DNA from 3 places in the Pallidibacillus thermolactis genome. Region 3 is predicted to be linked to each of the others. Evidence: riboswitches for the same ligand, from Rfam matches in the RefSeq annotation. Region 3 holds a riboswitch; each other region holds the start of a gene.

Region 1 (3,083 bases), on a different contig from region 3:
ATGCGAGCTGTGTATAGACTGTTTCATTTGTTGGATAAGCGGATTTTGAGAATCAGTGTTGAAAAGTGTTTCTGGGGGAATATCTTTTACAGAAATATGTTTAACCGAAAAACCTTCTTCAATTAGTAAAAGTCCTAAATATTTAAGAACTTGTTCAGTTTCCGATATTTCATTTGGATTTCCTGAAATAATGACAACATCACTCAAATGATTCACCCTTTCATGAATGAAATTAAATTGGTATAACGTGTGACGTTACTTATTTTGCCCCCCTTTTTTCATGCTGAAAAAAGAGGGACATTTCATGAAGTATCAACAGGCTTTGTCTTCTCTCTCACTTCCTTTTAAAATTTTTTAGCAAACGTCCAAAAATTCTTCTGCAAACTCATATCGTTCATTGTGACGATTTTCCCATTTAATTCCATTAATCTTGTACTTTTTTAATTGAGGTGAAGATATTCCAACCAACTCTTCCCTTTGTGAATAGTCTAACGTACTTATTTTGCAAGCAAGGATACGAATGTTCATGATAGTTGCATGCCAAGATATTCATCGCGAATCCAAAATTGTCGTCTTCAGTCTCTTTTAAACGGTTAAATGAACCGTTTGTAAGTCGATTAAACTTTTAAAATAGTACAGTTGCTTTTTTGTTCTTTGCAAAATCTCTTCATCAACGATCGGTTTTTCCCTATATTTATCAATTTGATCGTCTTGAATAAAGATTCCTTTAAGGTTCATCCCTTTTAACGATGCAATTAACGGTTTTAAGCTATATTCTAATGCTAAAAGATGATTAGAACTTCCTCCTGTCATAAGTGGTAATACAGGTTTATGTTGAAATACATCTTGTGGAAATAAGTCGATTAAAGATTTAAATACACCGGCGTAAGCACCTTTATAAACAGGTGTTCCAACAATAAGCCCCTTCGCTTGTTGAACAGATTGTACAATGTTTTGAATGACCGGGCTAAGGTAATTGGCGGTCATGAGGTCCTCAGAAGGGACATCTTTTACAGAAAAATGTGTAACAGACATATTTTCCTTTAACAGTAATGATCCTAAATACTTTAATACTTGCTCAGATCTAGATGTTTCAGTCGGACTCCCCGAAATAATGACGACGTCACTCAATACTTTCACCTCATTTATTTAAAATAAGTTTTTTGTTTTTGGGAAATAAGAGTTGATTGTAAATTATATAAAAAAACCCCTTTTCTTAAAGAGAAAAGAGGATGATTGAAATACGATTCGAATCATTTCTTATCTCCCAAGAAAAACTTCTTGCTGGATTTAGCACCTTTCTGAATGAAATTCAGAGGTTGCTGAAGCGTCATCAGGCCAGTTCCCTCGACTTCTCTTGATAAGAAAATTATTAAATTTGTAAACTATTGTATAACTAAAAAACAGATTAGTCAAGTAGGAATTATTGGGATTATTTTGTTGACATTTCAAAAAATTTATTTTATTATAACAAACAATTAAGTAAATAGTGTTATTCTTATCGAGAGAGGTGGAGGGACATGGCCCAGTGAAGCCTCAGCAACAGGTTCTTTTTTAGAATACTGTGCTAAATCCATCAAGCGATTCGCTTGAAAGATAAGAAGAGATATGAAGTTTATCGAACTCTTTTCTTATCGGAAAAGAGTTTTATTTTTGAATACGATAGAAAGAAGGGATACAGGTGAGGTATGGATTCTGGTTACCAGTATTTGGAGGTTGGCTAAGAAACGTAGAAGATGAAAACATGCCAACAACATTTGAATATGCAAAGGAAGTGATCCAGTCTGCAGAAAATTGGGGCTATGAAGCGACTTTGATTCTTGAATTATATTTAAATGATATAAAAGGAGTCAAAAAAGATACATTAGAAGGATGGTCTCTCGCTGCAGCATTAGCAGCTGTAACAGAAAAAATTGAAATTATCCAAGCGGTACGCCCGATTTATCATAATCCAGCTGTGACTGCGAAACAGGCTGCAACAATTGATCATATTAGCCAAGGGCGTTTTACATTAAATGTCGTATCCGGTTGGTGGGAGGAAGAAGCGAAACAATACGGCGGGGACTTTACATCCCACGATGAACGGTATGAACGAACAAGTGAATTTGTTGAAATTTTAAAAGGATTATGGACCGAAGAAACTTTTTCTTATCAAGGGAAGTATTACAAAATAGAAAATACTCATCTGTTTCCGAAACCAGTGCAAAAACCGACAATAAAACTGTATGCTGGTGGTGAAAGCGATAAAGGAAAGGAAGTCATTTCCAATTATTGTGATGCTTATGTTATGCATGGTGGTACAGTTGATGAAGTGAAAGTAAAAATTGAAGATATGAAACAGCGAAGAGCAAAGGCTGGAAAACAACCTTTGGCAACCTTTGGAATGGCAGCATATGTGATTTGTCGTGATACAGAAAATGAAGCATACGCTGAGTTAGAACGTATTACAAATGTAAAAGATCTAAGTGGTTATGCAGGCTTTAAGGACTTTACGACAAAATCAGAACTTGAACAAAAGTTACAACTTCAAGATTATTCTGTTTCGAATCGTGGGTTGCGTCCGAATCTTGTCGGTACACCTGAGCAAATAGCAAAAAGAATTTTAGAATATGAAAAAGCCGGTGTAAACTTACTCTTATTGCAGTGTTCACCTCAATTAGAAGAGATGGAACGATTTGCAAAACGAGTAATGCCAAAGGTAGAAGAACTACGTGGAGCATTAACAAAATAAAAGGGGATTTGAATATGACAAAAATTTATGTAATACATGAAAATCATGAATGGACAGCCCATTTGTTTAAACGACTGGAAGAATTAAATTTACCTTATGAAGATTGGCACTTAGGAGACGGTATGGTTGATTTAACAAAAACACCACCTGAAGGGATCTTTTACAACCGCATGAGTGCATCAAGTCATACAAGAGGACATCGTTATTCACCTGAGCTTGCCCATGCTGTACTTGCTTGGTTGGAACATAATGGGAGGAAAGTGATCAATGGTAGTCGTGCGTTACAATTAGAAGTAAGTAAAGTGCGTCAATACTTAGAACTTGAAAAATATGGCATTAAAACTCCAAAAAC
Region 2 (3,083 bases), on a different contig from region 3:
ATTAATGTTAATAGTTTTTTCATTTGAATTTCCCCCTCTTATCTTTTATCTAATCTCTTTGTTATAAAGTCTCCAATAAATTGGATGATAAATACAATAATTAAGATTGCAATTGTCCCAAATAGCGTCACGTCGTTATTTCCACGGACAAATCCATATTGGTGAGCATAATTCCCTAATCCACCTGCTCCAATAATTCCAGCAATGGCTGTATAACCAACTAATGCTATTGCGGTTACGGTTAAACCAGATACAATCGCAGGCATTGATTCCGGAAGTAATACTTTAAAAATAATTGTACTTGTTCTTGCTCCCATCGCTTGGGCTGCTTCAATAACCCCTTTATTGACTTCTCTAAGTCCAATTTCCACCATTCGCGCATAAAATGGTGCAGAACCAATAATTAATGCAGGCAAAGCTGCATTCGGTCCAATCATTGTACCCATAATGCCTTTCGTAAATGGAATTAGTAAAATGATTAAAATGACAAAAGGAATAGCGCGGAATATATTCACAACAGCCGCAATCATCCAATTAATAAACTGATTATGCCAAATATTCCCTTTAGAAGTTAAAAACAATAGTAAACCTAGTAATATACCGAATATAAAAATAAAAACAAGTGAGATTCCCGTCATATAGAGAGTTTCATATGTTTTTTCCCAAAACTTATCCATTTCAACATTTGGAAAGAGGGCCTCAATCATGACTAATCACCTCCACTCCAACTTGTTGTTTTTTTAACTGTTCGATTGCCTTATCAATATGTTCGGTATCTCCTACTAACTGGATAAGTAATGTTCCATAAGATCCAGTACGTGTTTGAGAAATTTTACCTTGAAGAATATTAATAGAGATCGATTGTTCTTTTATAAGTTCTGAAATAATGGGTTGCTCCGCAGTTTCCCCGATAAATGTCAATTTTACGATCTTACCTGTAGAATATTTCTCAAGAAGATGTTGTACAGCCTCCATCGTTTCTTCTTCATCCGTAATTTGTTGTACAAAGCGTTTAGTTATGTCAGTTTTTGGGTTTTTGAAAATCTCCATCACTGGCGCTACTTCAACAACTTTACCATTCTCCATTACTGCAACACGATGAGCAATCTTACGAATGACATGCATTTCATGGGTAATGAGAATGATCGTAAGTCCCATTTTTTTATTAATGTCAAGAAGCAAATCAAGGATAGAATCCGTTGTTTCCGGATCAAGTGCTGATGTGGCTTCATCACAAAGTAAAACTTTCGGATTATTTGCTAAAGCTCTGGCAATTCCGACTCTTTGTTTTTGACCTCCACTTAATTGAGAGGGATAAGCGTCTTCTCTCCCTTCAAGTCCTACTAATTTTATTAACTCTTCAACACGTTTTTTCCTTTTCGCCTTAGGAACACCAGCGATTTCCAACGGAAACGAAATATTATCTCGAACCGTACGTGACCATAGTAAGTTAAAGTGTTGGAATATCATTCCAATCTCTTGTCGTGCCTTTCGTAATTCGGCACCTCTTATCTTTGAAATTTCTTTCCCGTCAATTGTAATGGTCCCTTTTGTTGGCCTTTCTAAACCATTAAACATCCGGACTAACGTGCTCTTACCCGCACCAGAATACCCGATAATTCCGAATATTTCTCCTTCTTTTATATTTATTTTTACATTATCTACCGCAGTAATCATGCCGGATTTTGTCTTAAACACTTTTGTTACATTGTTTAAGGAGATCATCATGCTCCTCCTTCCTTCTCTGATGTCCTTACTTTTATTTCTCTAAAACAACAAAGTCAACATGTAAAAATACAATTTTCATTGAGTAAAAGATTAGAATGAATAAAATAAAAAATACCTTTCTACTAAGATAAGTAGAAAGGCACGCGAATATATATCGTATGTCCTTTCTCTTATCTTTCAAAGCAAAAAATTGCTTTGTGTGACTTGGCACCATTTCAATACCATTGTATTGACGGTTGCCGGGTTTCATAGGGCACATCCCTCCACCTCTCTTGATAAGAGCAAGACCTAACTATTCAATTATTGATTATGTTTAGAATTGTAGCACCTATTTATTTAGACGTCAACAATTTTTTACACGTTTTTACAGTTTGATAAATTTTAATATTCCGTCATTTTTTATTCATTTTTTCAATAAGAAACCACCGCCCTTTTTAAAATCATTGACTTGTTAATGGTAGTTTTTGGTTAAACCAAAGGATCGCTTCCATCATGAGTTGATGACGGAAGCTCCCCTCAACGATAATAGAATTTAATTCTTTAGCATCTTGTAATTTCATATGTCCATATAAAATTTCATTTAATACTGTTGAATCCCCTGATAACACTACATCCGATGTTCCTTCCCAATTATCAATAATTTCAATACATTCTTTTGACAATTGGATAGTAAACAGCTGATCTTTTGTTTTTATTTTCAAATATGTTGATTCGTTTGGAAATAAGAGGGCACGAAATTTATGGTTCACCAAGGTCTTTTTTAGTCGAGCGGTATCAATCATCGGATTCCTCCTAACCAGTTTGTTATCTTTTTCTGCGTTTAGGTAGGAAATCCTTTTTTTGAAATGATGATTCGTTTAACTTTTTACATTTAACTTTTCATAAATATAAGTAACAGAATGGAAGGCATATATTTTTTCTTTAATTTCACCTTCATAAAAGATTAAAAGGCACGGCACACTTTCTACTTGAAAGGATTTCGCAAGTTCTGGCAAGTAATTTAAATCCGCTTTGCCAATAAGGAAATCCGGCATTGTATTGCTTACAATCTCTAACATCTTTCCTGCCAATTGACAAGTGCCGCACATCGGAGTGTATAAATAAAACGCACCCTTTTTTCCAGAATTTAAATGTTCAAAAAACAATTCCTTCGTCCATTGTTCCATGATGTTCATCCTTTATTCCCGACTCTAAAAATAATACGATAATATGTTAACAATTTATATTATTAATTAAATATTTTGTGTGAACGTGTATATTTGCCTGTAATAAAACGGAAGCAATATGTTTATCCGGTGCAGTTGCTACTTCGCGATACATACGGTCAATATATAAATGCTTTGCCTCAGGAAGCT
Region 3 (3,083 bases):
TGGTCGTTTCGCATCAAATGTTTCGTCTTTGAAGCTAAAAGAAGAGATTGAAAAACTTTTAGTCGTTTAATGCACCGAGGGCTGTCCATAAAGGAAAACCGAGTAGATTTTCTGTTCCATTGGCGTCCGTGCACTCAGTGGCTAAGCCTCAGACTTCACAACGAGGACGCACATTGACGCATGTCTATAAGCTCGTGTGTTGGCACTTATGCTCCGCACAAATGGACAAAAGCTAAACAAGTAGGAAAGTTACCGCCTTTTTTCAAAATCTACTATTTTTGTCCTTATAGGACAGCACCTTTCATTTTTATTAAAAATTACATTGTTCGACTGTGACCGGTCATACCAAAGTAAATATGGTAGTGACTGGAACATTTCGGATTAAACAAAGCATGGCAATAAATACATTTATCATTGTTTAAGTATTCATTTATCGTCAGTTCTTTTTTACAGATGCCACAAAGGATGGCAAGTTCCTCATATTCTTCCTTTTTCCAAGATTGAATGGGGTGGTCCTCGCATTCCACATGACATTTATAACACGGATAATATTTATTGCAACACTTAAATTTAATAGAAATAATATCCTTCTTACTGTGATAGTGCTGACATCTTCCAGCTTTATCAATTGTATAACCGTAAATTTTCATTTCCTCATCCCCTTTTTCAACTTCGAAACATCATTAGACAAAAATGGAATTATTTCCATGGATTATATCATACTGATTGCAAGTTACAGAAAGTTTTTCAATTAAAATCCTATTTTCTTCTTAAATGTCCATGAATAGAGCCAGTTCATGCTTGTCACTGGAAAAAAATTCCTTTCTACCCCATGCTAGCCGTTCCATTATATTTGAAAATTTCATAGTTTATTACAAAGGAGGGAGGAATTATGTTTGAAATCTATGATGTTGCGATTATTCCATTAATTGCTGGGATTACAGAAATCTTTAAAAAGATTGGCTTACCAGCCAAGTACTCTCCAATTGTCGCTATTTTTTTAGGAATTATAATAACATTGGTTTATGTAGATGTGACACCGAAAGAAGGAGTTTTAGTCGGTATTATGCTCGGATTATCGGCCAGCGGATTTTATAGTGGAACGAAAAATTTGGTTGAGAAGCGATCGAAAATTGAATAAAACGAGCCTGAACAAGGTTGAACCCATCAACCGAGAATGATGGGTCTATTTTTTAAAATATTTCCAGCATTATCCGTAATGATATTATTCAGTTACTAATGAGTTGTGCACTGCTTCCTTCCATTTTTTTTCTTTTATTTTTATGTTAACCGAAATACATAATCTTGCAGTCAGATTTAACACTCACATTTGATTAGAATAGACAAAAGCTGAGTAAGCTAGCTGGTAAAATTATAATTGGGATTTTCATTCATTTAATCTAATGACAGGTAAAGGATCTATAAAGCGATTGCGTTATATTCAAATTGAAAATTTTCTATATTACTCAAAATTTTTACCGCTGTGTCAACATTATTTGGCTAAGGGGTAATGGCTTCGTCATTTATAAAAATAATCCAATCAAAAAGAGTCCTCGATACAATAATCAGGACTCCTTGTAACATTTGCTTATTTAACATGGATTGAATTTAGTTCACCGTGGGGATGCGATTCTTTGATGAGTTTTTTATATTCTTGTTCAAGTTCAAATAAAGATAATTCATATAAATGTCGACCGTCTTTTTTATAGATGTTATAAGCAATTAATTTATTAATTAATTTATTTTTTCTTTCTGCTATTGTTTTTCGATTTTGGTGTGTCAATTCCATCACTCCTTAAAAAACCTCTCCTTGAAAAATAAGAAGAGGTTCAATCACCTCAACTTATCTTTCAAGTGAAATACTTGTTGGATTTAGCACAGTGTTCATACACAGAACCTGTTGCTGAAGATTCATCGGGCCAATTCCCTCCACTTCTCTGGATAAGTTGATTTTCTTCGTTTTGGTTGTTTATATTATATGCCATTATTCCGATAAGTCAACTTGGAAATACACGCTTAACGTTTATTGTCATTTAATCTCCGTGCTTCTTCTGGACTTGACAATTTCGTTGCTCCATCATTTTCAAGGGATGGGTCCCTGTCTGAAGCTACATGACCACTTTTTCTAAGTTTCGTTTCCTGGCGATCTTTTGACATTTTCTGCACCTCCCACATATAACTTTTAACGAAATTCCACAGATTATACATTTCTTTCCATTTTTTTAAGAGATACAGTGGTCTATGTAGTTTCCTTTACCTTTTACAATTTGTAAACCTTCCTGTTGTAACACGCACCAAATTTTGTGATCTAAGGAGAAGGGAGAACGACTTTGATGCTGAGCAAGTTCTTGTTCTGAAATCGTTAATTCATAAGAAGTTTCCCCTTTTTGAACAATGAGTACGTAGTCTTTAAATTTTAGTAAAAGTACGTGATATGTTGGATCCCATTCTTGCAATTGTTTCTCGATAGTATCGGCAACTTTCATGAAAAACGTTTCTCCGGTCATGTTTTTCGACATATACCCTCTTATAAAACCACTTACATTCATTTCGTTTCACTCCTATATTTGTTTTGAAACGAACGAAAAAAAGCTCTTCATTGCAGGATGCAACAAAGAGCGTTCAGCCGTTCGTTATCATCCAAAGCAATGCTTTGCTGGTTGGAGCACCTTACCTGAAAGGGCAGGTTGCTGTGAAGTCATCGAGCCAGGTCTCTCATTCACTCTTGATAACCATATTCAGTTGGTTCTAGTTTATCATAAATTTTACTTTACGTAAAGGCGTTGAATGAAAATTTATAAAAATAAAAAAGCCTATCCAATTGTATAAATTGCAAAATATTAGCCAACCTATTCTTGAACAAATAGATAGGGTGAGGTTTCAGCATGCGAAAATTGAACTATTTTATAACTATTGCGTTGTTGATAGGGCTTGTTGGTTGTTCTGGAGAAGAAGTAGCCAATCATGACAAATTGATTCCGATGCATGTTCACTACATTCCGAAAAATGATAATCCAATTGAAATGAGTAATAAGGATAAGTTTTATGTTTCTAAACCGTTAGTAAGAGATTTGGAAAAACTA

What was found. Region 3 has a riboswitch for S-adenosylmethionine ahead of OEV82_RS08795 (Fur-regulated basic protein FbpA). Riboswitches for the same ligand answer to the same signal wherever they lie in the genome.
Region 1: it holds a riboswitch for S-adenosylmethionine, as region 3 does, so the genes downstream of both, ssuE (NADPH-dependent FMN reductase) here and OEV82_RS08795 (Fur-regulated basic protein FbpA) in region 3, are expected to answer to the same signal.
Region 2: it holds a riboswitch for S-adenosylmethionine, as region 3 does, so the genes downstream of both, OEV82_RS03335 (methionine ABC transporter ATP-binding protein) here and OEV82_RS08795 (Fur-regulated basic protein FbpA) in region 3, are expected to answer to the same signal.

The regions. Positions count from the first base shown of each region.
Region 1 is NZ_JAOUSE010000008.1:3,561-6,643, reverse strand. It holds gene OEV82_RS04585 (NAD(P)H-dependent oxidoreductase) at 1-207, opposite strand, end outside; gene OEV82_RS04580 (hypothetical protein) at 355-528, opposite strand; gene ssuE (NADPH-dependent FMN reductase) at 586-1,131, opposite strand; SAM riboswitch class I at 1,258-1,367, opposite strand; SAM riboswitch class I at 1,496-1,603, shown strand; gene OEV82_RS04570 (LLM class flavin-dependent oxidoreductase) at 1,682-2,731, shown strand; gene OEV82_RS04565 (ATP-grasp domain-containing protein) at 2,746-3,083, shown strand, end outside.
Region 2 is NZ_JAOUSE010000005.1:77,512-80,594, reverse strand. It holds gene OEV82_RS03345 (MetQ/NlpA family ABC transporter substrate-binding protein) at 1-23, opposite strand, end outside; gene OEV82_RS03340 (methionine ABC transporter permease) at 39-707, opposite strand; gene OEV82_RS03335 (methionine ABC transporter ATP-binding protein) at 700-1,725, opposite strand; SAM riboswitch class I at 1,896-2,010, opposite strand; gene OEV82_RS03330 (hypothetical protein) at 2,169-2,510, opposite strand; gene OEV82_RS03325 (thioredoxin family protein) at 2,586-2,894, opposite strand; gene OEV82_RS03320 (toprim domain-containing protein) at 2,941-3,083, opposite strand, start outside.
Region 3 is NZ_JAOUSE010000024.1:3,150-6,232, forward strand. It holds gene OEV82_RS08780 (glutathione peroxidase) at 1-70, shown strand, start outside; gene OEV82_RS08785 (CHY zinc finger protein) at 318-650, opposite strand; gene OEV82_RS08790 (hypothetical protein) at 893-1,141, shown strand; gene OEV82_RS08795 (Fur-regulated basic protein FbpA) at 1,589-1,789, opposite strand; SAM riboswitch class I at 1,841-1,948, opposite strand; gene OEV82_RS08800 (YpzI family protein) at 2,017-2,157, opposite strand; gene OEV82_RS08805 (hypothetical protein) at 2,223-2,549, opposite strand; SAM riboswitch class I at 2,631-2,735, opposite strand; gene OEV82_RS08810 (hypothetical protein) at 2,886-3,083, shown strand, end outside.